DNA from 2 places in the Roseomonas haemaphysalidis genome. Region 1 is predicted to be linked to the other one. Evidence: riboswitches for the same ligand, from Rfam matches in the RefSeq annotation. Region 1 holds a riboswitch; the other holds the start of a gene.
What was found. A riboswitch is a leader RNA that binds a small molecule or an ion and turns the genes downstream of it on or off. The one in region 1 is predicted to bind thiamine pyrophosphate.
Positions count from the first base shown of each region.

Region 2: another riboswitch for thiamine pyrophosphate. It lies ahead of IAI59_RS21330 (FAD-dependent oxidoreductase); the one in region 1 lies ahead of IAI59_RS12380 (ABC transporter ATP-binding protein).

Region 1 covers NZ_CP061177.1:2,668,941-2,683,738, reverse strand. The annotation lists gene IAI59_RS12440 (RelA/SpoT family protein) at 1-501, opposite strand, end outside; gene rpoZ (DNA-directed RNA polymerase subunit omega) at 428-820, opposite strand; gene folK (2-amino-4-hydroxy-6-hydroxymethyldihydropteridine diphosphokinase) at 890-1,381, opposite strand; gene IAI59_RS12425 (NTP transferase domain-containing protein) at 1,378-3,024, opposite strand; gene IAI59_RS12420 (XdhC family protein) at 3,021-3,665, opposite strand; gene IAI59_RS12415 (XdhC family protein) at 3,716-4,051, opposite strand; gene IAI59_RS12410 (vWA domain-containing protein) at 4,048-5,217, opposite strand; gene IAI59_RS12405 (AAA family ATPase) at 5,220-6,134, opposite strand; gene IAI59_RS12400 (SRPBCC family protein) at 6,134-6,961, opposite strand; gene prpB (methylisocitrate lyase) at 7,125-8,048, shown strand; gene IAI59_RS12390 (ABC transporter substrate-binding protein) at 8,053-9,033, opposite strand; gene IAI59_RS12385 (ABC transporter permease) at 9,030-9,782, opposite strand; gene IAI59_RS12380 (ABC transporter ATP-binding protein) at 9,779-10,522, opposite strand; TPP riboswitch at 10,518-10,627, opposite strand; gene IAI59_RS12375 (acetoin utilization protein AcuC) at 10,652-11,851, shown strand; gene IAI59_RS12370 (DUF192 domain-containing protein) at 11,860-12,333, shown strand; gene IAI59_RS12365 (MBL fold metallo-hydrolase) at 12,330-13,340, opposite strand; gene IAI59_RS12360 (ATP-binding protein) at 13,337-14,224, opposite strand; gene yajC (preprotein translocase subunit YajC) at 14,331-14,669, shown strand; gene IAI59_RS12350 (superoxide dismutase) at 14,742-14,798, opposite strand, start outside.
Region 2 covers NZ_CP061179.1:358,597-373,394, forward strand. The annotation lists gene IAI59_RS21315 (thiamine phosphate synthase) at 59-661, opposite strand; gene IAI59_RS21320 (thiazole synthase) at 658-1,440, opposite strand; gene thiS (sulfur carrier protein ThiS) at 1,444-1,641, opposite strand; gene IAI59_RS21330 (FAD-dependent oxidoreductase) at 1,638-2,645, opposite strand; TPP riboswitch at 2,706-2,811, opposite strand; gene IAI59_RS21335 (epoxide hydrolase family protein) at 2,857-3,993, opposite strand; gene IAI59_RS21340 (chloride channel protein) at 4,168-5,496, shown strand; gene IAI59_RS21345 (potassium channel family protein) at 5,500-6,150, opposite strand; gene IAI59_RS21350 (TrkH family potassium uptake protein) at 6,161-7,483, opposite strand; gene IAI59_RS21355 (glycine/sarcosine/betaine reductase selenoprotein B family protein) at 7,710-8,618, shown strand; gene IAI59_RS21360 (protein adenylyltransferase SelO) at 8,623-10,095, opposite strand; gene IAI59_RS21365 (LysR family transcriptional regulator) at 10,225-11,139, opposite strand; gene IAI59_RS21370 (CocE/NonD family hydrolase) at 11,272-13,095, shown strand; gene IAI59_RS21375 (ABC transporter substrate-binding protein) at 13,119-14,714, shown strand.

The DNA of each region.
Region 1 (14,798 bases):
CTGCAGTTCCAGCCGCGTCAGCTTGGTGACGCCGTCCACCAGCTTGGCGATGTCGCTGCCGAAACGCTTCTCGATCTCGGCAAGGGAAACGCCGGTATCCTCGACCACGTCGTGCAGCAACGCGGTCGCGATGGTCGCCGTGTCCAGCCGGTAGCCGGCCAGGATGCCGGCCACGGCCAGCGGATGCGTGATGTAGGGGTCGCCGTTCTCGCGCGCCTGGCTGGCATGGGCCGTGGCTGCCAGGTCGTAGGCGGCTTCCAGCAGGGCAACATCGGCGCGGGGGTCGTAGGCGGCAACGCGCCGGGCAAGTTCGGTGCCCGGCGTTTCGGCATGGGGGGGGGCGACAGGCGCGGTCAAACCGTCAGGCGCGCGCGGCGCCGGGTCAAAACTCGGCCCGGCGCCCGGTTTCAATGTCGCCCCCGCCCGGTCAGCGGCGGCCGCCGAGTTCGGCGGCGATCGCGGCTTCGATGTCGTCGCCGGACAGGTCGTCCGCGCCGGCATCCGGCAGCGGCTCCTCGTTCACGTCCATGACGCCGAAGATGTTCTCGTCCGTGGCGATCAGGTCGATCACCTCTTCCTCCACCGGCTCCGGCTCCGGGGCGCGCAGCAGGGACTTGATGAGGTCCTGCTCCAGGCCCGGCAGTTCCACGGTGTCGTCGGCGATCTCGCGCAGCGCCACGACCGGGTTCTTGTCGTTGTCGCGGTCGATCGTCAGTTCCTCGCCGCGGCTGATGTTGCGGGCGCGCTGGGCGGCCAGCAAAACCAGCTCAAAGCGGTTCGGAACCTTCAGGATGCAGTCTTCGACGGTTACGCGGGCCATGGTGCGGCCTCCAACTCATTCATCTTAGCGGAACCTTGCAGATAGCCATCGGAGCCGCGAAACACAAGCTCAGAGCGGCCGCATCGCTTCTTCCGGCAGGCCGCGCAGCAGTTCCTCGACGCTGCGCCCCAGCGAGGGATGCCGCCAGCCCGGTGCCACCTCCTGTAAAGGCTGCAACACGAATCGCCGCAGATGCGCGCGCGGATGCGGCAGGATGGGGTCCGGCCCCGCGCGGACCGTGTCGCCCATCGCGACGATGTCGAGGTCCAGTGTCCGCGGGGCATTGGGGTAGGCGCGGACCCGGCCGGCGGCATCCTCGATGGCCTGCAATGCGGACAGCAGTACCGGGGGCGGCATGTCCCCCTCGCAGCGGGCGACACCGTTGACGTACCATGGCGCCCCTGGGGTGGGCGGCACCGGCGCGGTCAGCCACCAGCGCGACAGGGCGGAAACCATCAGTCCGGGGATGCGCCGCAGGGCCTGCGCCGCGGCCTCGCAGGTCGCGCGCGGCTCGCTGCCGTCCAGGCCTGGCAGATTGGCGCCCAGCGCGATCAGGATCATGCCCGGTGCGCGTAGTCCGGCTCGCCCGCCAGGGCCTCCGGCGTGTCGAAGTCGCGCAGCACCGCGCCGTCCGGCATCTCCACCTCCGCCACCCGTTCGGCATGCTGGCGCAGCAGCGCGCGCGCGCCGGCATCGCCAGTCAACGCCATCATCTGCGGCAGGTATTCGCGGGACCACAGCACCGGGTTACCCGGCTGGCCATCAAAGGTGGGGGCGACGATGGCGCGCCCTTCCTCGGGGTCAAAGGCGGCGATCAACCGATCAATCGCCCCGCCGGTGACCAGAGGCATGTCGCCCAGGCAGACGGCGACGCCCTCGGCACCCGCCGGCAACGCCGCGAGCCCGCAGCGCAGGGAGGCCGCAAGCCCCTCCGCATGATGCTCAGCATGCACCATGGTGACGGGGCGGCCTTGCAGCGCTGCATGCACCGCGGCGGCGTCATGGCCCGTGACCACGATCACCGGGCGGGCGCCGGAAGCCAGAACGTTGTCGACCACGCGCGACACCATCGGCCGCCCGGAACGGTCCTGCACCAGCAGCTTGTTGACCTCGCCCATGCGGCTGGACCGGCCCGCCGCCAGCACCAGCGCCGCAACCTGCCGGGGCCGGCGCGGCGTGGCGATCGGCGCCGCGCCACGGCCCGCCTGCGCACGGGGCAGCGGGCGCGACTCGATTTCCTTCAGCAAGCCGCCGACGCCCATGCGCATCACGTCGCGGCCGGCCACGGGTAGGCCGGCGAAGAGGCGTTGCAGCACCCAGTCGAAACCGTTCAACTTTGGACTGCGGGCGCAGCCGGGCAGCACCATGGCGGGCACATCGCCCACCGCCCCCAGGCAGATCAGGTTGCCCGGGTCCACCGGCATGCCGAAATGCTCGATCCTTCCGCCGACCTGTACAATGGCCGCGGGTCCGGCATCGCGCCGGTCCACCACCGCGGATGCCCCGGCGACAAGCAGCATCTCCGCCCCATCGGACAGGAGTTGCCGCAAGGCATCGGCGATCGCCCCGGCCTCGTGGGCGCAGCGGCGCGGCGGCAGCAGCGTGCCGGTCAACCCGGCCACGCGCTCCTCCGTCGCCTCCACGGCGCCTTCCATGATGCTTTCCTTCAGGCCCGGCAGCTCGGTCAGCACCAAGCCGACCTTCAGGGGGCGGAAGGGATGCACCGCCAGCATCGGGCCTTGCCGCATCAATGCCTCGGCCTCGGCCAGTACGCTGCCGGCCATGGCAAAGGGAATGACCTTGACGGTGGCCAGCATTTCACGGGGGGAAACCGGCGTGTAATCCGGCAGGGTCGCCAACGTCAGGCTCTCGTCCAGCGCGTTCAACGCGTGGACCCGAGCCGCGTCGACAACCAGCAGGCCGGTGACGGTGGATTGCAGGTTCACCCGCCCCGTCGCGGCGCGGGTGCGGGCCAAGCTCGGGCCCATCAAGGCTTCGCCAACCCGGTGGGCGGCGTCGTTTTCCGTGACATCGCCATCTTGCAGGCGGGCGGCGACAACGTCTGGGCGGCCACTTTCCCGCAGAGCCGCGACCGCGCCGGCGTCCAGCACCGTGCCCTTCTTGATGACGCGTCCCGGCAGGCGGACGGTATGGGCCAGAATGGCGCCCTCGGCTTCCGCCAGGGGGGTCGGGCCGAAGATCATGCGGTTGGCCCGCCCAGGGCGGCCCCGCGACGCCGGGCGACGATCTGCGCCAGCACGGACAGCGCGATCTCCGGCGCTGTGACCGCGCCGATATTGAGCCCGACAGGCGCGGCGATGCGGGCCAGCGCTGCCTCGTCAAGCCCGGCCTCGCGCAGACGGTCGAGCCGCTTGGCGTGGGTCTTCCGGCTGCCCAGGGCACCGACATAGAAAGCGGGGCTGCGCAACGCGACTTCCAGCGCCGGATCATCCAGCTTGGGGTCATGCGTCAGCGTCACCACGGCGGTGCGGGTATCCGGCGCCAAGGCCTGCAGGGCGTCATCGGGCCATTCGTCACGCAACACCACGTCGGTGCCGAACCGCTCCGTGGTGGCAAAAGCCCCGCGCGGGTCCACGACCGTGACAGCGAAGCCGCAGCCAGCCGCCATCGGCACCAGCGCCTGCGCCACGTGCACGGCGCCCACCACGATTAGCCGCAGCGGCGGATTGTAAGGGTGAACAAACCAATCCGCCCCTGCGACGGTCAGGCTGCTTGCCTTGTCCAAATCCAGCGCCGACTTTGCTGCATGAACAAGAGGTTCCGGCGCATTGTCATCCGGATATAGGAACTGATGACCCGTGCTGAGCTCGGTCAGGACGGCCACCGGCCGCGCGGCCAGACGGGCTTCGCGCAGCCGCGCCAGAAAAGCCGCTTTCACGCCAGCTTCTCCACGAACACCTTGAGCTTGCCGCCGCAGGCCAGCCCAACTTCCCAGGCGCGCTCGTCGCTGATGCCGAAGTCCAGGAGCTGGGGGGCACCGCTGTCCATCGTCTGGCGCGCGACATCGGCCACCGCCCCCTCGATGCAGCCCCCCGACACGCTGCCGGCCATGCGACCGGACGCCGTCACCGCCAGCTGCGAGCCGGCCGGGCGAGGTGAGCTGCCCCAGGTCTCGACAACCGTGGCGATGGCCACCGTCTCACCCTCCGCCAGCCAGTCGGCGGCGGTTGCCAGGATATCCTCCTGGTTGGTCGCGGCATGGGCGCTCATGGCATTCTCCCGCGGGCATGCGGCGCCGACAGCGTTTCCACCAGCGACCGCAGGCTATCGATGTTGTGGACGGGGCGATGCTCATGAACCAAGGGAAGCATCGTCCGCACGCCCTGGGATTTCGGTTGGAAGCCGGCGTAGCGCAAGAGCGGGTTGAGCCAGATCAGCCGCCGGCAGGATTGCCGCAGCCGGTCCGTGGCGGCTGCCAGGCGGGCCAGTTCCTCGGCCCCGCCACGCTCCAACCCATCGGTGATCAGCAGCACGACGGCGCCCTGGCCGAGCACGCGGCGCGACCAGTCATGATTAAAGCGGTCCAGCGCCTCGCCGATGCGGGTGCCGCCGGACCAGTCGGGTACCACCTGGCCCACCATCTCGAAGGCCACTTCCGCGTCGCGGTGATGCAGCTGCCGGGTGATGTTGGTGAGCCGCGTGCCAAACAGGAAGCTCGCCACACGGTCCCGGTCATTGGTCACCGCATGAACAAAATGCAGTAGAATCTGCGCGTAACGCGACATGCTTCCCGACACGTCGCAGATCACCACCAGGGGTGGCGGACGCGTCACCCGCTTGCTGTGGCGGATATCCAGCACTTCTCCACCCTGGCGGAGGCTGGCACGCAGCGTAGCGCGCAGGTCGGCGCGGCGGCCGTTGGCATCGGGTCGGAAGCGGCGGGTCGGGCGCGCGTCCAACGGCAGCACCAGGCGGCGGATCTCCTGCTTCGCGGCATCGATCTCGGCGGCCGTCATCGCGTCGAAGTCCATTCGCCGCAGTTGTTCGCCGCCGCTGACGGTCAGGACGGCGTCAAGCCTGGCTTCGCCGGGTGGCGGCGGTGCGGCCGTGGCGCTGCTGCCCAGCGCTTCCGATACGCGGCGGGCGGCGGCGGGTGCACGGTCGAGCTGTTCGCCAGCTTCCGTGGCGCCGCGTGCTGACGGGTCGGGTGCCCGCCAGAACAGGTCGAAAGCCTGATCGAAGATCTCGAAGTGCTCGCGCCGATGCACCAGTGTCGCGCGCAGGGCTGCCTTGGCTTGGCGGTGGTCGCCGATGTCCACCCGGGTCAGCGCCTCGCCACCCGCCAGCAGCTCGGCCGGCCCCAGCGGCAGGCCGGCCCGGCGGAGCATCCGGCCGAAGCCAAGCAGGTTGCCGGCGAGGGCGCCGCCGCCGGGCATAATCAGAACGGAACGGTCACGGCCGGCGGGGCCTTGACGGCTTCCAGCAGCCTGGCGGCCTCGGCGCCGCGCAGCTTGGCGATGTCGTCCTGGTACTTCAGCAACGCCCCCAGGGTATCGTCGACCAGGAGAGGCTCCAGTTCGGTGGCATCGAGGGCCCCCAGCGCCGTGGCCCAGTCGATGGTCTCCGCCACCCCGGGGTACTTGAAAAAATCGCCGTCCCGCACGCGCTGCACGAAGTCCACGACCTGTGCCGACAGCTTGGCCGGCAGGCCGGGGGCCCGGCGGTCCAGGATCGCGCGTTCCCGGGCAGCGTCGGGGTAGTCGACCCAATGGTACAAACAACGGCGGCGGATCGCATCGTGCACCTCGCGCGTTCGGTTGCTGGTCAGCACGACGATGGGGGGCGTTTCCGCCCGGATGGTGCCGATTTCCGGGATGGAGAGCTGGAAGTCGGCCAGGATCTCCAGCAGAAATGCCTCGAACGGTTCGTCCGCCCGGTCCAGTTCGTCGATCAGCAGCACCGCCGGGGTGCCGGTCAGCGCCGACAGCAGCGGCCGTTCCTGCAGAAAGCGCCGGTCGTAGATGCCGGCCTCCAGACTGGCCCGATCGGCTTCCCCGCTCGCCTCCGCCAGCCGGATGGCCATCAGCTGCCGGGCATGGTTCCATTCATAGGCTGCGGCCGACAGGTCCATGCCGTCATAGCATTGCAGCCGTACCAGGCGCCGGCCGAGGCCCGCGGCCAGGACCTTGGCGATCTCCGTCTTGCCGGTGCCCGGTTCGCCTTCCAGAAAAAGCGGGCGCCCCATCGCCAAGGCGAGGTGCACTGTCGTCGCCAACGCCCGGTCGGCGACGTAGCCGCCGGCCGCGAGCAACTGCTCCGTGGCTTCCACCGAGGCGGGCGGGGTCATCCGCATCACCCGCGCAGGAACAGCACGACCAGCAGCACCAGCCAGATCAGCGTGCCGCCCCAGAAGGTCAAAGGCAGGCCGAAGATCTCGGTGGGCACCAGCGACAGGACCGACAGCGCGGCGGGCTGGCTCGCCGGGCGGGGCGGGGCGTAGCCGCGCGGCGACACGGGCTGCTGGCCGCCTTCCATGCCGGGCGGCTTGTCGCCCGCATGCTCGGACAGGCCGGCGCCGATGATGGTCGCCGAGCCCAGGCGCTCCAGCGGCGACGAGTCACCGATCTCCGTGCCGGGGGCAGGGGTCGGCACCGTGCCCTCGGGCAGCACAGCCTCGTGCGACGGGCGGGGCGTGGCGGGGGCGTCCTGGGAAGCCGGTGCCGCCGCCGGCTCGGCCGGGGTGGAGACATAGGCGGCGAAGCGGTCGAAGAATTGGTCGGCCATCTGCTTGGCGGTGCTGTCGATCAGCCGCGCACCCAGCTGCGCCATCTTGCCACCCACCTGCGCCTTGACGTTGTAGGTCAGCAGCGTCGTCGTGGGGCCGAGCTCGCGTAGCGCCACGTCGGCGCCCCCCTTCGCGAAGCCCATGGCACCGCCGTTGCCTTCGCCGCCGATGGTGTAGGACTCGGGCGGGTTGATGTTGGTGAGCTGCATCTTGCCCGCGAACTTGGCGGCCATCGGGCCCAGCTTCACGGCTACGCGGGCCTGAAAGGAATCGTCGCCCGTCCGTTCCACCGTCTCGCACCCCGGGATCGAAGCGCGCAGCACCTCGGGGTCGTTCAGGCCCTGCCATACGGTTGCGCGGGGCGCCTCGATGCGCCGTTCGCCGGACATTTCCATGGCAGCTACTCCCAGAGGTTCGGTCCGCCTGCGGCGGTTCGCGTCGTGTCGGTCAGGATCAAGCTAAGGCCGGATGGCCCGCCCGCAAAGCCCGCCCCCGCGGCCATGGCCGAGGGCCGGGCCGGGTGTTAGGTGTGGGCGAAACGTCCCTCAAGGAAAAACGATGCCCTACCTCATCGCCGATGACCTGCCCGACGCCCCCGCCGGCCAGCGGTTCCGCACGCTGCTGGAGCGCCCGCAGATCCTGCGCATGCCAGGGGCGCATCTCGGCATCGCCGCGCTCCTGGCGAAGAAGGCGGGGTTCGAGGCGCTCTACATGTCCGGCGCCGCCATGACAGCGACCATGGGCATCCCCGACCTCGGCATGATCACGGTGGATGACGTCGCCTGGCACATCCGCCAGGTGTCCCGCGCCGCCGGCTTGCCGGTGCTGGTGGATGGCGACACCGGCTATGGCGAGGCGCTCAACGTCATGCACATGGTCCGCGCCTTTGAGGAGGCCGGCGCCGGCGCGGTACACCTGGAAGATCAGCTGCTGCCCAAGAAGTGCGGCCACCTGAACGACAAGAAGCTGGCCGATGCACGGGACATGGCGGCCAAGGTGGCGGCGGCTCGCAAGGCCCGCCGCCACCTGTATCTCATCGCGCGCACGGATGCCGCTGCCAGCGAAGGCATGGATGGCGCCGTGGCCCGCGCCAAGCTGTACCTGGAGGCCGGCGCCGACGCGATCTTCCCCGAGGCGCTGACCACGCGCGAGATGTTCCAGGAATTCGCCCGGCGCATGCCGGGCGTGAAGCTGCTGGCCAACATGACTGAGTTCGGCCGCACGCCTTTCTTCACCGCCGAGGAATTCGAGGCGATGGGGTATTCCATGGTGATCTGGCCGGTCAGCCACCTGCGCGTCGCGGCGAAGTCGATGGAGCAGCTGTATGCCGCCATCCGTCAGGACGGCGGCACGCACAACATGGTGGACCGCATGCAGACGCGGGCCGAGCTGTACCAGACCATCGACTACCACGCCTACGAGTCGCTGGACGCCACGCTGGTGGCGACGGTGGTGCCAGAGGCGATGCCGCAGCGCGGCTGACACCTCAGGCCGGCGGCAGCTCCACCGCATAGCTTTCCACCGGTGGCACGCTGCCGATCATCTTGCGGCCCTGCAGGAACTTCGCGAATCGCTCATACCGGTTGCGGTCCAGCGCCGCCGGGCTGAGCGAGAAGCGATCCGCCGTATCCGCGAAGGCACGGCGGTTCAGCTCGTTGTCCAGCTCGCGGCGCGGGCCGGAGATGAACATTTTCCAGCTTTCCTCGCGGTTGTTGAGCAGAAAGGTGGTGGCGCTTTCCAGGGCGTCCATGAAGCGGCGGAGCACGGGGTCGCGCACGCGGTCCTTGTGCGCCACGTAGATCAGCTCGTCATAGATCGGCATGCCGTGCTGCTCGGGGTAGAAGGCGCGGCCGGGGCGGCCCTCGATGTCGAGCTGGTGCAGCTCGAAATTGCGGAAGCCGCCCAGGATGGCATCCACCTGCCCGGACATGAGGGCGGATGACAGGCCGAAGTTGACGTTCACCAGCGTCACGTCCTTCGACGACAGCCCGACGGTGCCGAGAATGGTGTCGATCGCCACCTCCTCGAACCCCGCGGTGCTGAAGCCGATCTTCCTGCCCTTCAGGTCTGCCAGCGTTTTCACGGCGCCGTCCCGCAACACCGTCAGCGTGGACAGCGGCGTGGCGACCAGGGTGCCGACACGGGCCAGCGGCAGGCCCTGGTCCACCGCCAGGTGCAGGCTCTTCTGGTAGTAGACGCCGAGATCCGCCTGCTTGGCGGCCACCAGCCGGGGCGGGTCGTTGGGGTCGGCGGGGGCGATGATGCGCACCTCCAGCCCGGCCCGGGCGAAGTGGCCGCCCTCCTGCGCCACCACGATGGGCGCGTGGTCCGGGTTGACGAACCAGTCCAACATCAGCGTCAGCTTGGCGGGCGAGGGCGCCGCCGGGGTGGTCTGCGCCATGGCGGCGGAGGCCGGCAGGGCGAGGGCGGCCAGCCCGGGCAGCGCCCGGCGGGTGATCAGGCTCATCGGTCTGCTCCATCGAGAAGGGCATCAGGCTGCCAGGGCAGGGCCCTGCGCAGCAGGAGGTCGGTCACGAACCACAGCGCCATGGCCATGGTGGCCAGAATGGCGAGGGCGGCGAACATCACGTCAGTCTGGCTGCGGCCGTTGGCCTGCAGCATCGCGTAGCCGAGGCCCGAGGAGGCCCCGACCCATTCCCCCACCACCGCGCCGATCGGCGCCACGGCGGCGGCCACCCGCAGGCCGGACGCGAGGCCCGGCAGTGCCGCCGGCACCCGCACCCGCCACAGCACAGCGGCGCGGCTGGCGCCCATGGTGGCGGCGAGATCCAGCCACCCCGGCTCCGTCCGCCGTAGCCCGTCGTAGAAGGCGGTGGCCACGGGAAAGAAGATGATGATGGTGGCCATGGCGATCTTGCTGGCCATGCCGAAGCCCAGCCACAGGGTCAGCAACGGCGCGATGGCGAAGACCGGGATGGCCTGGCTGGCGATCAGCAGCGGCAGCAGCCAGCGCCGCCCCTCGCGCCAGGCGGTCAGCAGCAGTGCGGTGGCCATGCCCAGCAGGCTGCCGAACAAAAGGCCCAGCAGGATCTCGGTGGCCGTGGTGCCGGCATGGCCGACCAGCAGGTCCCACCGCGTCCACAACACGTTCCAGACCCGCAGCGGGGAGGGCAACAGGAAAGGCGGCACCGCCGTCCAGCGCACGAAGCCTTCCCACGCCAGCAGCAGGCCGATGGCAGCGATGATGGCCCTCATGCCGCCTCCGACAGGCGTTCCAGCAGCTTGGCCTGGGCGGCCAGCACGGCGGGGTCGGCCGCGGCGCGCAACGGCGGCGTGGGGGGCAGGGGCAGCTCCTCCGCCACGGCGCCCCCTGGCCCCGGGCGCAGGACCAGGATGCGGTGGGCCATGCGCAGCGCTTCCAGCGGGTCATGCGTCACCAGCAGCACGGTGCGGCCGGCCAGCAGTTCGGCCGCCAATCCCTGCAGCCGGTGCCGGGTGGGGGCGTCCACGGCGCTGAACGGCTCGTCCATCAGCACGAAGGGGCGGTCGTCCATCAGCGTGCGGGCCAGGGCGGCGCGCTGGCGCATGCCGCCGGAAAGTTCCGCCGGGCGGGCGGTGTCCCGCCCCGCCAGCCCCACCGCCGCGATCAGCCGGTCGGCGCGGGCGCGGTCCGGGCGCTCGCCCCGCAGCCGGGCGCCGAGCATGACGTTGGCGCGCAGGTCCAGCCACGGCATCAGGAGGTCCTGTTGCCCCATCCAGGCGATGCGGCCGGCAAGGGGGCGGCCGTCATCCGGCAGCAGGCGCGCTTCGGGCGGCAAGGGGATCAGGCCGGCCAGCAGCCGCAGCAAGGTGGACTTGCCGACGCCGGATGCGCCGAGCAGCGCCGTGACCTGGCCAGCGGCGAAATGCAGCTCGCAGGCATCCAGGATGGCGCGGCCGCCAAGGCGGATCACGGGAAGGGACACGCCCAGGCCGGGCGCGACAATGGCCGCCATGCGAAACCTCCGATCCCTTCGCCGGCATGACCCGGATCAGGTTCAAGGGGTCGCAGGGCCTATCCCTGCCTCTCAGCCTCAACAAAGGCTCCCCCCGGATGCCGGCTTCTAGGCACGGCCGCGCGTTGGATGCAAGTTCCCAACGGCTTGGCCCCCAGCAGCAAGGACGACCGCCCCGTGGACCACCTGTCGACCACCGATGCCGGTCCGCTGCTGATCGCGTCCGAGATCTATCGCGGCTCCTCCTATGGACCGAAGCACCCGCTGGCGATCCCGCGTGTATCCACGGCGGTGGACCTGATCCGCACGCTCGGCTGGCTGGACCCGGCCCGCTTTATCGACAGCCCCATGGCGACGCCGGCGCAGTTGCGGCGCTTCCACACGCCGGACTACGTGGCGGCGTTGCAGGCGGCCGAGGCGGCGCAGGCCGTGCCGCCCGAGGTCCGGGAGCGGCACCACATCGGGGCGCATGGCAACCCGGTGTTCCGCGAAGTGTTCCGCCGACCCGCCACGGGCTGCGGCGGCGTGATCCTGGCGGCGCGGCTGCTCGCGGAGCGAGGCATCGTGCATGTGCCCGGCGGCGGTACCCACCACGGGCGGGCGGACCGGGCCAGCGGGTTCTGCTATCTGAACGACGCCGTGCTGGGACTTTTGGCCTGGTTGGACCAGGGGCTAACGAACATCCTCTACATCGACATCGACGCGCATCACGGCGACGGGGTGCAGGATGCCTTCGCCGATGACCCGCGCGTCTTCACGCTGTCGGTGCACGAGGCCGGGCGCTGGCCCTTCACGGGCGCTTTGGCGGACCGCGCCGGCGGCCATGCCCGCAACATCCCGGTGCCGCAGGGGCTCAACGACAGCGAGATGGACTGGCTGCTCCGTCACGCCATACTACCGGTGGCCCAGCATCTGCGGCCCCAGGCGATCATGCTGCAATGCGGTGCGGATTCGCTGGAAGAAGACCCGCTCGCCAAGCTGTCGCTCTCCAACAACGCTTATTGGGCCGTGGTGCGGGCGGTGATGCCTTTGGCACCGCGGCTGTTGGTGCTGGGGGGCGGTGGTTACAATCCCTGGTCCGTGGGGCGGTGCTGGGCCGGCATTTGGGGGGTGCTGAACGGGCGGGAGCCACCGGTGCGGCTGCCCTTCGCGACGGAGTCGGTGCTGCGGGGCCTGGTGTACGGCCGCGCGGCAGGCCGCAACCCGCCGGAACACTGGTTCACTACCCTGCGGGATGCCCCGCGCGAGGGACCAGTTCGATTAGAAATCCGCCATCTGGCGGCGGCGACGCTGGAAGGGCTGCCCGTGGCGGGCGGGGCCGTGGCATAAGCATGCGCATGCGCCGCCGCCTCCTGCTGGCCCTGCCAGCGCTCCTCCCCATGATCACCGCTGCCCGGGCCCAGACGGGGCCACAGCCGGCCCTGCCGACCGAGAAGCTGGTGATCGTCACCCGTGACGGGACGCACCACGACTTCGAAGTCGAGATGGCCCTGACCGCCGACCAGCAAACGGTGGGACTGATGTTCCGCCCGGAGGTGAAGCCGGACGGCGGCATGCTGTTCGACTGGGGCGCGCCGCGCGACAGCGCCATGTGGATGCGCAATACCATCACATCGCTGGACATGGTGTTCATCAACGCCGATGGCCGCATCCGCCGCATCGCCGAGCGCACGGTGCCGCTGAGCCTCGCCACCGTGGAAAGCCGCGGCCCTGTCCGTGCCACGCTGGAGCTCGCCGCCGGAACCGCCGAGCGGCTGGGCCTGCACCCAGGCGACCAGGTGCGGCAGCGCATCTTCGGCAACGCCCCCTAGCCAAACGTCAGGGGCACCACGAACGTCTGGCCGAAGCCCGGCAGGGCGAAGTCCTCCGCCGGGATGCCGGCGGCGGCGAGCGCCACGCCCGGAGCGTGCGCGGGGGCATCGATCGCTTCCTGGGTCAGCTTGAAGGTGCCGAAGTGCATGGCCAGGGCCTGCCGGGTGCGCAGGGCCTGAAAGGCGCGCACGGCTTCCTCCGGGTTCATGTGGACCTGCTGCATGAACCAGCGCGGCTCATAGGCGCCGATCGGGATCAACGACACGTCGAACGGACCGGCGAAGTGGCCGATCTCCTCGAAATGCGCGCCCCAGGCCGAATCCCCGGTGAAATGCAGCCGCCCGCCGCCGGCCCGGATGGCGAAGCCGCCCCACAGCGTCCGCCCGCGGTCGAACAAGCTGCGGGCGCCGACGTGCCGCGCCGGCAGGAAGGTCGCCACCGCCCCGCCCGGCAGGGCGGCGTCCTGCCACCAGTCCAGTTCCAGCACGTCCCGCAGCCCGTGCTTGGCCAGCAGCTTCGCGTTGCCCAGTCCGGTCACGATCCGGGTCGTGCCGCGCGCTTGCAGGCGCCGCAGGGTAGGGATGTCGCAGTGGTCATAGTGGTTGTGGCTGAGCAAAATCGCATCGACCGGCGGCAGCGCGTCCAGGTCCAGCCCCGGTGCCCGGACCCGCTTCGGGCCGGCAAAGGAGAAGGGGCTGCACCGATCGCTCCAGATCGGATCGGTCAGCAGGGTCGGGCCGCCATGGAACCGGATCAGGAAGGTGGCATGGCCGACAAAGGTAATCGCCACATGTCCTTCCGGCGGCAAGGCCGGCGGCGGGAAGGGCGGGTCCTGCACCTGCCTGGGCCAGGGCGTGCCCTGGTTCCGCTCGGCGAACAATCGCCGCAGTTCCGCGCCGCTCGGCCCGGCGCGGCTGCCATCGGGATTGAGGAACCGACCATCGCGCCGCTGCGCCCCCCTGGGCCGCGGGCGGGCCGGCTGGCGTGGCACCGGGGCGTCGGTCATCGGGCGGGCAGGGCCACGCCCCGCCGCCCGGCGAGATCCATGATGAACTGCCAGGCCACGCGGCCCGACCGTCCGCCACGCGTCACCGACCACTCCACCGCCTGCCGTCGCAGTTCCTCCGGCGGGACATCCAGGCCGAGAGATGCCGCGTAACCCTCGACCATGGCGAAGAAGGTGGACTGGTCGGCGTTGTGGAAGCCGATCCACAGCCCGAAGCGATCGCTGAGCGAGACCTTCTCCTCCACCGCCTCGCCCGGGTTGATGGCGGTGCTGCGCTCGTTCTCGATCATGTCGCGCGCCATCAGGTGGCGGCGGTTGCTGGTGGCGTAGAACAGCACGTTGGCGGGGCGCCCTTCGATGCCGCCATCGAGCACCGATTTCAACGCCTTGTAGTCCTGGTCCTCCCGCTCGAAGGACAGGTCGTCGCAGAAGACCAGGAAGCGCCGGGGGCTGTCGCGCAGCAGGTTCAACAGCTCGGGCAGGGTGCGGATATCCTCGCGCTGGATCTCGACCAGGACGAGGCCGCCCCGCAGCCCGGCATTGGCGGCCGCGTGCGCCGCCTTGACCAGCGAGGACTTGCCCATGCCCCGTGCGCCCCAGAGCATGGCGTTGTTGGCCGGCAGCCCGCGGGCGAAGCGGACCGTGTTCTCCGTCAACAGCCGCTTCTGCTGGTCCACGCCCTGCAGCAGTCCGATCTCCACCGCCGCCACCTGCCGCACCGGCTGCAGCCGGGCAGGGGCGCCCTGGCCTGAGGCGGGGTGCCACACGAAGGCGTCGGCGACCGTCAGGTCGGGCCTGCCAGCCGGCGGCGGGGCCAGCCGTTCCAGGGCCTGGGCGATGCGGGCGAGGGTGGGCAACAAGGGGTGGGACGACGCTTCGGACAAACGCTGCGCTCCGGCGTCCAGGCTTGGACTGGGCTGGCATGGTTGACTGGACAGGCCGGCAGGCTAGGTTCGCGCCCGTCACACGGCAAGACGGAAGCCCCCCAAGATGTTCATCTCTCCCGCCTATGCTCAGGACGCCGCTGCCGGCGCCAGTGCCATGGTCCTGCAGTTCGCCCCGCTCATCCTGATCTTCGTGGTGTTTTATTTTCTGCTGATCCGCCCGCAGCAGAAGCGTGCCAAGGAACACCGCGTGATGCTGACCTCGCTGAAGCGTGGCGACCGCATCATCACCGGCGGCGGCATTCTCGGAACCGTCACCAAGGTGAAGGAAGGCTCCGAGGAGATCGAGATCGAGGTGGCGCCGAACACGCGGCTGAACGTGGTGCGCAACACCATCGGCAGCGTCATCCGCCCGACGGCTGCGAACGACGCCAAGGCCGGCTGAACCCGGCGGACAGCGGACACAAAAAAAGGGCCGGAGGATTTCCTCCGGCCCTTTTTCATGGACGAAAGGCGATCAGGCCGACTGGCCGGACTTCAGCCCACCGGCGTTCATGATCTCCTCGACCTTCTC
Region 2 (14,798 bases), on a different replicon from region 1:
AGGCTAGGCAGTTTCCGCCGTTCGCAACAAGCAAAACCCACCGGCCCTGTTGCGCTCGTCACCGGTCCAGCCCGTCGCGCCATGCCAGGGCGCGCTGCTCCGGCGCCGCGTGGCCCGTGATGTCCGATACCACGGCCACGCAATCGGCCCCGGCCACGAGGCAACCGGGGGCACGCTCCAGCGTGATGCCGCCGATCGCCACCAGCGGCAGCGCGCCGATGCGGCGCTTCCATGCCCGCAGCCGGTCCAGCCCCTGCGGCGCCCAGGGCATCACCTTCAGCGTGGTGGGATACACCGGCCCCAGCGCCACGTAATCGGGCCCGGCCGCCAGCGCGGTGTCCAGCTCCGCCTCGGAATGCGTGCTGAGGCCGAGGCGGAGGCCGGCGGCGCGGATGGCCGCCAGGTCGGCGTCCCGCAGGTCCTCCTGCCCCAGGTGGACGGCATCCAGCTTCAGGTCGATGGCGACGCGCCAGAAATCGTTCAGCACCAGCAGGGCGCCGTGCGCGCGGCACAGCGCCGCCGCTTCCGCCGCCTGGCGGCGCAGCTCGGCGTCCGGCGCGTCCTTCAGGCGGAGCTGGATCAGCTTCGCCCCGGGCACGAGCCGCCGCACCCAGCCGAGGTCCGGCACCACGGGGTAGAAGCGGGACGGCAGGCGCATCATGCGAACACCGCCGCGCCCACCACGGGCGTGGAAGGCGAGGCCATGTCGCGCGCCTCCATCGGGTCAGCCTCAAAGGCCAGGCGGCCGGACCGCACCGCCAGCGCCATGGCACGGGCCATGGCCACGGGGTCGCCGGCGCGGGCCACGGCGGTGTTCAGCAACACGCCATCGAAGCCCAGTTCCATGGCCGCCGCCGCGTGGGACGGCAGGCCGATGCCGGCGTCGACGATCAGCGGCACATCGGGAAAATGCGCGCGCAGGCTGCGCAGCCCGTAGGGGTTGTTGAGGCCGCGGCCGGAGCCGATGGGCGCCCCCCAGGGCATCAGCACCTCGCAGCCGGCATCCAGCAGCCGGCCGGCCACCACCAAGTCCTCCGTGGTGTAGGGAAACACCTGGAAGCCATCGCGCGACAGGATGCGCGCGGCTTCCACCAGCCCGAAGACGTCGGGTTGCAGGGTGTCGTCCTCGCCGATCACCTCCAGCTTGATCCAGGGCGTGCCGAACACCTCGCGCGCCATCTGCGCGGTCAGCACCGCCTCCTTCACGGAATGGCAGCCGGCGGTGTTGGGCAGCACGCGCGGCCCGAGGCCGCCGACCAAATCCCAGAATCGCTGGCCGGCGCCCGCGCCCTCCTCGCCCGCCGCGCCTTCCCGGCGCAGCGACACGGTGACCACGCCGGCCTCCGCCGCCCGGATGGCCTCCGCCATCACCGCGGGCGAAGGATACAGCGCGGTGCCCAGCAACAGCCGCGAGGACAGGTCGGTCCCATATGCCCGCATGGTTCAGCCCCCCTGCATGGGGCCGAGGATCTCGACCACGTCGCCCTCGGCAAGCCGGCATTCGGCGCGGCGCGCGGCGGGCACGAACTCGCTGCGCAGCGCGGTGGCCACGCGCGGGCCGGTGTAGCCCAGCTCCTCCAGCACCTCGGCCAGGGTTGCCGCCGCCACGCTGCGGGGCTTGCCGTTGACGATGATATTCATGCCGCTTCTCCTGGCAGGCCGGGGGTTGAGATGCCGAACACCGCCGCGGCGACCTGTTCGGCGAGCGAAGGCGAAAGCAGGAAGCCGTGCCTGAACATGCCGTTGACGCGCAGCACGCGGCCGTCACGGCGCAGCGCGGGCATGTTGTCGGGAAAGGCGGGGCGGATGTTGCTGGCGGCTTCCAGGATCTCGGCCTCGCCGAAGGCGGGGTGCAGCGCATAGGCGCCGTTCAGCAGCTCCATGGCGGATCGCGCGGTGATAGCGTGGCGCCCGGCACTCTCGATCATCGTGGCGCCCACCATGAACAGCCCTTCGCCGCGCGGTACGACGTAGAGCGGGATGCGCGGGTGCAGCAGCCGCACGGGGCGCGACAGCGACAGGCCGGTGCAGCGCAGCAGCAGCATCTCGCCACGCACGCCGCGCAGGTCGGGCAGCGCCGCCGCCGCAGCATGGCCGCGGCAGTCCACCACATGGTCGAAGCCGGCGGCATCGGCTTCCCTGAAGTCGCCTTCCCGGAACACCGCGCCACGGCCTTCCAGCGCCCCGGCCAGCGACAGCAGCGCCGCGCGCGGGTCCAGGTGCGCCTCTTCCGGAAAGAACAGCCCGTCGGCGAAGCGGCCTTCCAGCTCGGGTTCCAGCGCGGCGATGGCGGCAGCGTCGCAGCGGCGGTGGCCTGTGGTGCGGCGCGCGAAGCGGTCCAGCTCCCCCCGGTCCCGCCGCGCGGCCAGCAGCAGGCTGCCGCGGCGCAGCGTGCCCGGCACCCGCGCCGCCCACCAGCCGATGGCGGCGGCACCCGGCGCCACCAGCGCCGGCGGGGCATCGGCGGCCTCGCACCACGGCGCCAGCATGCCGCCCGCCACGTGGGAGGCCCGGCTGGCCGGTTCCGGGCGGTGCAGCACCGTGACGGCCGCGCCGCGCTCGGCCAGCACGGTGGCCACCGCCAGCCCGGCGACGCCGGCGCCGATCACCAGAACCCGGGGGGCGGTATCCGCTGTCTCAGGCATGGCCAGGGCTCCCTTGCGCTGGGCCATGCGGAATCGGGGGGAAAGAGAGCGGGCCTGGTGGCAGGCCGTTGTTTTCCATCCCTCCGCCGGCATGACCCGGATCAGGTTCGATGGGTTCGGCCTTGCCGTCTCAGCCCCCCGCGCGGAGGCACCCCAGGAACAACACCCCCAAGGTTAGCCGCTTCCGCCCGCCGCGCCAAATCCGGGGCGATCAGCCCACCCGCGCCCAGGCCCGCAGGTCCTCCACAAACAGCTCCGGCTCCTCCAGCGCCGCGAAGTGGCCGCCACGGGGCATGTCGGTCCAGCGGCTGACGGCGTAGCCCCGTTCCACCCAGCTTCGCGGCGGCATGGGGTTGCGCGGGTCCGGATAGCGGGCGATGGCGGTGGGCACCTCCACGCGGCGCCCGGGCGGCACCTTGCGGACCTCCTCCGCCTGCGCGCCGGCGTAGTACCAGGCGGCGGTGGTGAAGGCATCGTTCATCACGTAGATCATGATGTTGGTCAGCAGCCGGTCCATGCCGAACACGTCCTGCACGGGTCGTCCCCGCAGGTCGGCCCAGTCGTGGAACCGCTCCACGATCCAGGCCGCCTGGGCCAGGGGGTTGTCCTGCATCGCATAGGCCAGCGACTGCGGCTTGGTGCCCTGCAGCCGGGCATAGGCGCCGAGCCGCTGCTGGCAATCCTCGATGGCCGCCATCCAGGCCTGTTCCTCCGGCATCTGCGGCGTGGTGTCGGGCTGGGTCAGCAGGTAGTTGAGGTGGATCGCCTCCACCGCCCCGGCATGGTCCAGCGCCAGCCAAGCGGACACGCCCGCGCCCCAGTCGCCGCCCTGCGCCCGGAAGCGCGGGTAGCCCAGGCCGCGCATCAGCGCCGCGAACAGCCGCGCGGTGGTGCGGGGGCCGATCGGCGCCGCCGGCTTGCCGGAAAAGCCGAAGCCCGGCAGCGAGGGGATCACCAGATCGAAGGCATCCTCCGCCCGGCCGCCGTGCCGCGACGGAAAGGCCAGCGGCCCGATCACGTCCTGGAATTCCAGCACCGAGCCCGGCCAGCCATGCGTCAGCAACAGCGGCCGCCGCCCGCCGGCCTCGCCCACCACGTGGATGGCGTGGATCTCCATGTCCTCCACCCGGGCCATGAGCTGCGGGTGGCGGTTCAGCTCCGCGGCAGCGGCCGCGGCGTCGTAGCCATCGATCCAGCGATCGCGCAGCATGGCCAGGAAGTCCGGGTCGCAACCGTAGCGCCAGCCGGCTCCGACGGGTGCGCGGGGCAGCGGGGTGGCCTGCAGCCGCTCGCGCAGCCGGGCCAGGGCGGGCTCCGACCAGCGGACCTCGAAGGGGCGTGTTTCCATGGTGGTTCCTTTCGCTTTGGCTGCTGCTGCAACGCTCGTGGCGGGCCGGATTTGCTTGGCGCCGGTGCGGACCGGCTGGCGCGGCGTCTGGCTGCCATGGCTTTACTTCGCGGCCCGGCGCGTGCAGGGCTCAGCTTCCGCAAGCCGCTTTCAGACACGGACCCCGCATTGCCCATGCTGCCTGCCCTGACCCCCCGACGCCGCCGCCGCCTGCGCATCGTGTCCCGCAAGGGCGGGCGCCTCGCGCTGTTTGTCGCCGGGGGGCTGGTGGTGGGTGCTGCGGCGGTGGGCATCGCGCAGCTGGCGGACCATGCCAGCGCGCTGTTCGCCGCCACCACGGCGGGGCGCCCCTGGCTGGCCCTGCTGCTGACGCCGCTGGCCTTTCTCGCCTCCGCCTTTATCGCCCGGCGCTGGTTTCCCAACTCGGGCGGCAGCGGCATCCCGCAGGCCATCGCGGCGCGGCGGCTGCACGGGCTGGCGGCGCGGGAGCGGCTGGTGTCGCTGCGCATCGCGGTGGGCAAGACCCTGCTGCTGGCGGTCGGGCTGCTGGGCGGCGCTTCCATCGGCCGCGAAGGGCCGACGGTGCAGGTCGGCGCCTCCATCATGTTCGCGGTGGGGCGGCTGTCGCCCCGCCGCCAGCCGGGGCTGATCATGGCCGGCGCGGGCGCGGGCGTGGCGGCGGCCTTCAACACGCCGCTGGCCGGCATCGTCTTCGCGATCGAGGAAATGGGGCGCTCCTTCGACGAGCGCACCAACGGCATCGTCATCAGCACCGTGATCGCGGCGGGCCTGACCTCGCTCGCCATCCAGGGGGACTACACCTATTTCGGCACCACCGGCGCGGCGCTGGGCGGGTCGTGGCAGGGGTGGCTCGCCGTGCCGCTGCTGGGCATCGCGGGCGGGCTGCTGGGCGGCGGCTTCAGCCGGCTGCTGGTGCTCTTCGCCGGCGGGCTGCCGGGCCGGGCGGGAGCGGCGCTGAAGCGGCACCCGCTGGTGGTCGCCACGGTGTGCGGGCTGCTGGTGGCGCTGTGCGGGCTGGCGTCCGGCGGGGCGGTGTTCGGCACGGGCTATGCCCAGGCGCAGGCCCTGGTGCAGGGCGACGGCGAGGTGTCCGCCGGCTTCGGCGTGCTGAAGCTGCTGGCCACGCTGCTGTCCTCCGTCAGCGGCATCCCGGGCGGCATCTTCGCGCCGTCGCTGTCCGTGGGCGCGGGGCTCGGGTCCAACATGGCGGCGCTGTTGCCCGGCGCGCCGGCGCAGGCCCTGATCGTGCTCGGCATGGTGGCGTATTTTTCCGGCGTGGTGCAGGCGCCCATCACCGCCTTCGTGATCGTGGAGGAAATGACCGGCGACCACCACCTGGTGGTGCCGCTGATGCTCGCCTCGCTGATCGGCTTCGCCGCCTCGCGCCTGGTGTGCCGCGAGGGGGTGTACCATGCCCTGGCCCGCAACTTCGTGGCGGCGGAGGCGGCGCGCAGCCTGCCGCCCCCGCGCGGCGGCGCCTGACCGTCAGGTGCGGGCCGCGAAGGCCTCCACCCTGGCGGTGGGGCCGGCGACGATCAGCAGGTCGCCTTCGCGGATCAGGGTTTCCGGCAGGCCGGGCTCGAACCCGCCGCGCAGCCGCTTGATGCCCACCACCGTGACGCCCTGCTCGCTGCGCCAGCCGCACTGCGCCAGGGTGCGGCCCACGGCGCCGCGCGGCGCGCAGGTCTTGACGATGGCATAGCCGTCTTCCAGCTCGATGAAGTCGATCATCTTGCCAGTGACCAGATGCGCCACCCGCTCGCCCATGGTGGCCTCGGGGTAGATCACGTGGTGCGCGCCGGTGCGCTCCAGGATGCGGCCGTGCTTGCTGCCCAGCGCCTTGGCCCAAATGTCGGGCACGCCAAGCTCGTCCAGCGCCAGTACGGTCAGCACGCTGGCCTCGATATCCGTGCCGATCCCGACGATGGCGTGGCGGAAGTCATGCACGCCGAGCGAGCGCAGCGTGTCCCCGTTGGTGGCGTCCGCCTGCACCACGTGGGTCAGCCGGTCGGCCCATTGCTGCACCAGCTCGGCGCTTTCGTCGATGCCGAGCACGTCGTGCCCGAGGCGCAACAGCGATTCCGCGACGGCGCCGCCGAAGCGGCCGAGGCCTATCACGGCGATGCCGTCGGTCATGCCAGAGCTTCTAGCCAACGATCGGTCGCTCCTCGGGAAAGCGGTACAGGCGGCGGGTGCGGCGCAGCGCCAGGGCAGTGACCACGGTGACGGTGCCGACGCGGCCGACGAACATCAGCAGCATCAGCAGCCATTGCGCGGCGGGCGGCAGGTCGCCCGTGATGCCCGTGGACAGGCCCACCGTGGCGAAGGCCGAGATCACCTCGAACAACAGCACGCCGGCCGGGTGGTCCGTCATCGCCAGCATCGCCAGCGTGCCGGCGACCACCACCAGCATGGCCAGCGTTGCCACCGTCAGCGCCTGGCGCTGGAGGTCGGGCGGGATGCGGCGGCGGAAAGCGGAAACGTCCGGGTCGCCGCGCACCTCGGCCCAGACGATCAGCCCCAGCACCAGAAAGGTGGACACGCGGATGCCGCCGCCGGTGCCGGCGCTGCCGCCGCCGATCAGCATCAGCAGGCAGCTCAACGCCAAGCTGCCCTGGGTCAGCGCGCCGGTGTCGCCCGCGTTGAAGCCGCCGGAGCGGGTCATGACGGCGTGAAAGGCGGCGCTCAGCAGCCGGCTGCCGGCATCCATCGCGCCCAGCGTGCGGGGGTTGTTCCATTCAAACAGCAGCACCCCCGCCGTGCCCGCGAGCAGCAGCCCCGCCGTGCCCCACAGCGTCAGGCGGCTGTGCAGCGACAGGCGCCGGGGCTGGCGCATCACCTCCGCCATCACGGGAAAGCCGAGGCTGCCCACCACCACGGCCAGCGCCAGCGGCCCCAGCACCAGCGGGTCCGCAGCGAAGCGCGCCAGCCCGTCCGGGTACAACGAAAAGCCGGCATTGTTGAAGGCGCCCACGGCGTGGAAGACGCCGCTCCACCACGCCTCGCCCCAGTTCAGGCCGTGCGACAGGCGCAGCCGAAGCGCCAGCACGGCCGCGATGGCCAGCTCCACGCACAACGCCAGGGCCAGGATCAGCCGCAGCACGGCCAGCACATCGCCCAGCGCCAGCACGCGCACCTCCGCCTGCGCCAGCAGCCGCGTGCCGAGGCTGAGGCGGCGGGTGACCAGCAGGCCCAGCAGTGTCGCCCCGCTCATGATGCCAAGGCCGCCGAGCTGCGCCAGCACCAGGATCACCCCCTGCCCGAAGCCGGACCAGTAGGTGCCGGTGTCCTGCACCGCCAGCCCCGTGACCGTGACGGCGGAGGTGGCGGTGAAGGCCGCCGCCAGCAGCGTGGCCCCCTGCCCGCCAGCATGCGCGGCGGGCAGCATCAGCAGCCCGGTGCCGAACAGGATGGCCAGCAGAAAGGCCAGCGGCAGCAGCCGCGCCGGGTGCCGCAGGCTGCGGTTCATGCCGGCAGGCCGGCCCGGCCGGGTGGGGTCGCCCCGGGGGCTGCCATGCCGTCTTCTCCTGAAGGTGCCCGCCCGGCACCATCGCCACGCGGCGGCCATCATAGCCGCCGGGCCCTTTCTGTCAGCCGCCGGGTTGCGCGGCGGCGCCAGGCGCGCATGATCGCGCCATGACGCAGCATTCCGCCACGGCGCAGCCCCGCGCGCCCCGGGCACCGGGCCCGGGCCGATGAACGCGCCGGCAGACCCGCCGCCCTGCGGCCCCGTGGGCTACATGCGGCGGACGCGGGATTACTACGCGGCGCTGGGCCACGCGCCCTACCGCTGGGCGCACCACGCCGAGGTGCCGTTCCACCCGCTGCCCCGGCCGCTGGCCGAAAGCCGCGTGGCGCTGGTGACCACCGCCGCGCGCTTCGACCCGGCGCGGGGCGACCAGGGGCCGGGCGCGCCCTACAACGCCCGGGCCAAGTTCTTCGAGGTGTATTCCGGCGACAGCGCGGCGGAACACGACCTGCGCATCTCGCACATCGCCTACGACCGCCAGCACAGCCCGGCGACGGACCAGAACAGCTGGTTCCCGCTGCCGGCGCTGCGCCGCGCGGCTGCTGCCGGCCGCATCGGCACGCTGGCGCCGCGCTTCCACGGCGTGCCCACCAATCGCAGCCAGCGCCATACGGTGGAGGTGGACGCGCCGGAATTGCTGCGGCGGCTGCGGCAGGATGGCGCGGATGCCGCCCTGCTGGTGCCGAACTGCCCCGTCTGCCACCAGACCTGCGCGCTGATGGCCCGCCACTTGGAGGCGCATGGCATCGCGACCGTGGTGATGGGTTGCGCCAGGGACATCGTGGAGCATTGCGGCGTGCCCCGCCTGTTGTTCAGCGACCTGCCGCTGGGCAACGCCGCCGGCCTGCCGCATGACGTCGCCAGCCAGGACGCCACGCTGGAGCTGGCGCTGCGCGTGCTGGAAGCGGCGCCGGCCGCGCGCACCACCGTGCAGTCGCCACTGCGGTGGCCCGGCCACCCGGACTGGAAGGCGGATTACGCCAACATCGACCGCATTCCCCCCGCCGAGGTGGCCCGCCTGCGCGAGGAGTTCCTGCAACAGAAGGAAGTGGCGCGCGGCCTGCGCGGCGCCTGAAGGCTCAGGTGCCGCAAAAGGTCATGTAGGGGCCGCCGCCGGGCGCGGGCGGCTCAACGAAGCGCTCCAGCCCAGGGCGCTCATCGAACGGGCGGGACAGGGCGTCCAGCAAAGCTTCGAAGGGCGCGAAGTCCCGCCGGGTGACGGCAGCTTCCAGCGCCGCCTCCACCTGATGATTGCGCGGGATCACGGCCGGGTTCACGGCACGCATGGCGGCAGCGCGCTGTTCGGCATCCTGTGGTTCCGCCTCCAGGCGCGCGCGCCAGCGATCCATCCAGGCATCAAAGGCCGCCGGATCGGTGAACAGGGCACGAACCGCCGCGTCCTGACCCGCGGCCGCGTCCGCCAGGCGGCGAAACACCAGCGTGAAGTCGGCCTTGCCGGCAGCCATGGCGGTGAGCAGTTCCTGGATCAACGCGGCATCCCCGTCCTGCCCGGTGGACAGGCCGATCTTGCGACGCAGCCCGTCCAGATACGCGGCCTCAAAGGCGGGGCGGAAACCCGCCAGCGCCCCGTGCGCCGTGGCCAGGGCGGTGTCCTCGTCCTCCGCCAGCAGGGGCAGCATGGCCTCGGCCAGCCGCGCCAGGTTCCAGTGCGCGATGGCGGGCTGGTTGCCGTAGGCATAGCGCCCCGCATGGTCGATGGAGCTGAACACCGCTCCCGGGTCGTAGCCGTCCATGAAGGCGCAGGGACCGTAGTCGATGGTTTCGCCGGCGATGGAACAGTTGTCCGTGTTCATCACGCCGTGGATGAAGCCGAGCAGCAGCCAGTGCGCGATCAGCCGCGCCTGCCGCGCCACCACGCCCTGCAGCAGCGCGCGGTACGGTTCCTCCTCCGTTGCCGCCTCCGGGTAGTGGCGTGCGATCACGTGATCGGCCAGCAGGCGCAGCGCCTCCGTGTCCCGCCGCGCGGCAAAGAACTGGAACGTGCCCACGCGGATGTGGCTGGTCGCCACGCGGGCCAGCACCGCCCCGGGCAAGGCGGTTTCGCGCATCACCTCCTCGCCGGTGGTCACGGCGGCCAGGGCCCGGGTGGTGGGCACGCCCATTGCCGCCATCGCCTCGCTGACCAGGTATTCGCGCAGCACCGGGCCCAGCGCGGCACGGCCATCGCCCCGGCGGGAAAACGGCGTCGGGCCCGCGCCCTTGAGCTGGATGTCGCGCCGCACGCCATCGAGGCCCACCACCTCGCCCAGCAGAATGGCGCGGCCGTCGCCGAGCTGCGGCGTGAAGCCGCCGAACTGGTGCCCGGCATAGGCCGTGGCGATGGGCTGTGCGCCTTCGGCCACGCGGTTGCCGGCCAGCACCGCCACGCCTTCCGCATCCGCCAGGGCCGCAGGGTCGATGCCCAGCAGCGTGGCCAGCGCGGCATTCACCCGGACCAGCGTTGGCGCGGCCACCGGCGTCGGGTCACATGGCGCGAAGAAGCGCTCCGGCAGAGTGATGTAGCTGTTGCTGAACGGAATGCGCAGGGTCATGCGGGGGGTCCCGGATTGTGGGCGTGATGCGGCGCGGAACGGTTCGCGCGCGGCCGGGTGGCGGAACCCCCGGCCGGTCCATGTGCGGCGGTGTTGCTCAGGTTGTGCGGCGCGGCCGCCGGGGCAAGGTCAGGGGGCTCGCCGCAGCGCCGCGGCTTCCCGCAGCGCGGTTTCCACCACCAGGGCGGCGAACTGGTCCACCACGGCGGGGCGGGGCTGCCAGGCGGGAAAGAACAACCCGTAGGGCAGGGGAATGGAGGCCGCGAAGGGCCGCATGGTCAGCTCCGGCGCCGGGGTGGACAGGGCGACAAAGGGGTCCGACAGCGCGGCCCCCAGGCCCAGTGCCGCCATCTGGCACACCACCGCGCCATTGGATGCCTCGAACCGCGGGCGCGGCGTCAGCCCGGCCTCGCGGCAATGATGCTCCAGCCCCTGCCGCAGCATCGAGCGCGGATGCGTCACCACCAGGTCGTGCGCCACCAGCTCCGCCAGCCCCACTTCCGGCAGCAGGGCCAGCGGGTGGTCGCGGCGCATCACCACCACGGCTTCCACCGTGCAGACCGGCTCCACCTTCAGGCGCGGATGCTCGATCGGCAGCACGGTGACGCCGAGGTCGAAATGCTCCTGCTCCACCACCGCCTCGGCATCCAGGCGGATGCGGGTGTCCACCAGGGCGGTGAATTCAGGCACGCGCGCCGCCATGACACGCAGCGCCGGGCCCAGGATGATGCTGGCCACCTGCGGCGCCGTCAGAACCCGCAGGTGGCGGTCGTTCTGCCCGGCGCGAATGCCGGCGGCCAGCCGCTGCAGCCCGTCGTGCCCGGCCAGCACCCGCTCCGCCTGGGCATAGAAACGCGCCCCTTCGGCGGTGAGGCTGAGGCGGCGGTTTTCCCGGTTGAACAAGGCGAAGCCGAGGTCCGCTTCCAGCGCCGCCAGCAACCGCCCCACCTGGGGCTGCGTGCGGCCGAGCCGCAGCGCGGCCTGCGATACGGAGCCTGCTTCCACGAAGGCCCGCAGGGCGTCCAGCGACCTCAGATTGTGCACGACACCCGTCCTCCTTGTGCGGAAAGCGCATAAGATAGGCCATATAATGCATTTGACGCAGCCTCGTCGCGTCGAGCATGACGGCGCCATGACGACACAGCCGCCGTTCCCGGCGCGAGCAAGGCCCTGAGCATGTCCGACCGCGACCAAGACGGCGCTGCCTGGCGGCAGGCGCCTTCCAGCTACGCGGCCAGCCGCCCGCCCGAATTCGCGCTGCCGCCCGCGCCCGTGTCCCGCTACCTCCCTATGCGCGACGGCTGCCGCATCGCGGCGGACGTGTGGCTGCCGGACGGGGCCACCGGCCCGGTACCGGCCATCCTGATCCTGACGCCCTATTACCGTCGCTTCCGGCTGCGGGACGGCGGCACGGGCGATGCCATCCCCAATGCGGGCAAGTTCGTCCGCCACCTGGTGCCGCGCGGCTTCGCGGTGGTGGTGGTGGACGTACGCGGCACCGGCGCCTCCTTCGGCACGCGCGACAGCTTCCGCTCGCCGCGCGAGCGCGAGGATTCGCGCGAGATCACCGATTGGGTGGTGGCGCAGCCCTGGTCGGACGGGCAGGTCGGGGCCACCGGCATCTCCTATCCCGGCGCGGCGTCCGACTTCCTGGCCAGCACCGGGCACCCGGCGGTTAAGGCGATCGCGCCGCTGTTCGCGGTGTGGGACACCTACGCCGACAACTACTTCCCCGGCGGCATCGCGCTGAAGGCGCTGGCGAAGAGCTACGACGACCTGATGGTCGCCATGGACCACGACCGGCGCGACCTGTTGCGCAACTACGTCTACTACGCCAACCCCGACCTCGCCGGCCCGCACCCGGTGGACGAGGACGCCGACGGCGCCCTGCTGGCCCAGGCGCTGCGCGAGCATGCCGGCAACTTCCGCCAGCCCGACTTCATGGCCGAGTTCCGCTTTCGCGAGGAGCCGCTACCCTACGACCCGGACTTCTCCTCCGCTTCCTTCAGCCCTTATTCCGTCGGCGCCGGCATCCGGCCGGACGTGGCGGTGCTGGCGGTGTCCGGCTGGATGGATGGCGCGGGCTACGCCAATGGCGCCATTGTCCGCTTCCTGACGTTGCGGAACAACCCGGTGCACCTGATTCTCGGGCCGTGGGACCATGGGGCGCGCTGCAACGTCTCGCCCTGGCGGCGGGAGCAGGCGCCGGAATTCGACCTGCTGGGCGCGGTGCTGCGCTTCTTCGACCACTACCTGCTCGGCCGCGACACCGGCCTGCAGGCCGAGGCGCCGGTGCACTACTTCAGCCTGCACGACGAGTGCTGGCGCGCCGCTACATCCTGGCCGCCACTGGACGACACGCTGCGCCTGCACCTGGCCGAGGGCAACGCCCTGGCCGAGGCCCCCGGCCCCGCGGGCGCCGACGAGGCGCGAGCCGATTTCAGCTGGGGCAGCGGCGACGGCACGCGTTACGAGCGCATCGCCGGCATCAATAGCACCACCTATTATGCCGACTGGGCGGCGCGGCAGGCCGCGCTCCCCGGCTGGTCCTCGGCGCCGCTGGAGCGGGACATGGAGCTGGCGGGCCACGGCCTCGCCGACCTGTGGCTGGAATCGAGCGAGCCGGACGCCGCGATCTTCGCCTATCTTTCCGAAGTCGAGGCTGATGGCAGCGTGCGCTACGTGACCGAGGGGCTGCTGCGCGCGCTGCACCGCGCCGAAAGCCCGGCACCCGCCGAATACCGCACCACCTGGCCATTCCGCACCTTCAGCCGCCGGGACGCCACGCCGCTGGTACCGGGCGAGGCCACGCGCCTGCGCATCCCGCTGCTGCCCACCGCCTGGGTGTTCCGCCAGGCCAGCCGCATCCGCCTGTCCCTTTCCGGCGCGGATGCCGACCACGCGGCGCAGGTGCCGCATGGCCGCCCGCCCCGCCTGCGCCTGTTGCGTGGCGGCGACCGGGCCTCGGCCCTGGAGCTGCCGCTGCGGGCCCTTTCATGACCCCGACCCTTCAGGAGACGCCCATGCGCCGCCGCCACCTCCTCGCCGCCGCCGGCGCCCTGGCCACCACCGGCTGGGGGGCGCTTGCGCCGCGCCCGGCGCGGGCCGCCGGCACTGCCCTGCAGATCGGCCTGGGCGGCGCCTTCACGACCATGGACCCGCATTTCTACCACGCGGTGCCCAACCACACGGTCGCGATGCACATCTACGAGCGGCTGATCAACCGCGCGCCGGACGGGCGTCTGATCCCGGGCCTGGCCACCGAGTGGAAGCCGCTGTCCGACACGCTCTGGGAATTCAAGCTGCGCCCCGGCGTGAAGTTCCACGACGGCGGCGACTTCACCGCGGACGACGTGGTCTTCACCTTCCAGCGCGCGCGTGACGTGCCCAACAGCCCCGGTGGCTTCGGCGGCTTTCTGCGCGCGGTGGAGCGGGTGGAGGTGATGGACCCGCTGACCATCCGGCTGCACACGCCCGTGCCGGCGCCTGACCTCGGCCCCAACCTCACCTATGTCGGGATCGTGTCCCGCCGCGTGGGCGAGGGCGCCACCACGGCGGACTACAATTCCGGCAAGGCGGCGGTCGGCACCGGTCCCTACAAGTTCGCCTCCTACACCCCCGGCAACCGCGTGGAGCTGGCGCGCAACGATCTCTGGTGGGGTCCGAAGCAGGGGTGGGAGACGGTCGCGCTGCGGCTGCTCAGCAACCCCGCCGGCCGCACCGCCGCGCTGTTGTCCGGCGACGTGGACCTGATCGACACCCCCTCCGTCAGCGATCTGCCGCGCCTGCGCGGCGACGCGCGCGTGCAGGTGGAGGCCATTCCCGGCATTCGCCTGATCTACCTGGTGCCCGACCTGTCGCGCGAGGGTGAAAGCCCCTTCGTGACCGATGCCGGCGGCACGCCGTTGCCGCGCAATCCGTTCCGTGACCTGCGGGTGCGCCAAGCCCTGTCCATCGCCCTGCAGCGGGACGCCCTGGCCGACCGCGTGATGCTGGGCACCGCCACGCCCACCGGCCAGTGGATGCCGCCGGGCGCCTATTCCTACGCCCCCAAGGTCGCACCGCCACAGCTCGACGCCGACCGCGCCCGCAAGCTGCTGGCCGAGGCCGGGCTGCCGGACGGCTTCCGCCTGGTGTTGCACACGCCGAACGACCGCTACCCCAATGACGCGCGGCTGGCGCAGGCGGTCGCGCAGATGTGGACGCGCATCGGCGTGCAGACCACGGTGGAGGCGATGCCGTGGTCCACCTACGTGGCGCGTGGCGGGCGGCAGGAGTTCTCCATGGGCCTGTGGGGCTGGGGCAGCGCCACCTTCGAGGGTGGCTACATGCTGAGCCAGTGCTTCGCGTCCCACAACAAGGACCGCAGCCTCGGCCTGTACAACTACGGCCGCTTCAGCGACCCAGAACTGGACGCGATGATCCTGCGGGCCACCTCGACGGTGGATGAGGCCGCGCGTGAGGCGCTGCTGATCGAGGCAACGGAGAAAGCCGCCGCCGCCGTGCCGGTGATCCCGATGCTGATGCTGCAGAACCTGTGGGCCGTGCGCAAGGGCATCGACTTCTCGCCGCGCTCGGACGAGCGGACGCTGGCGGTCGACGCGCGGATGGCGGGCTGAGCTCGGCCCGGCACCCGCGCCTGGCGCAGGCCGGGCGGATCAGCCCCTGTGCCCCCGTGCCGGTCCGCAACGCTGCAAAGCCCG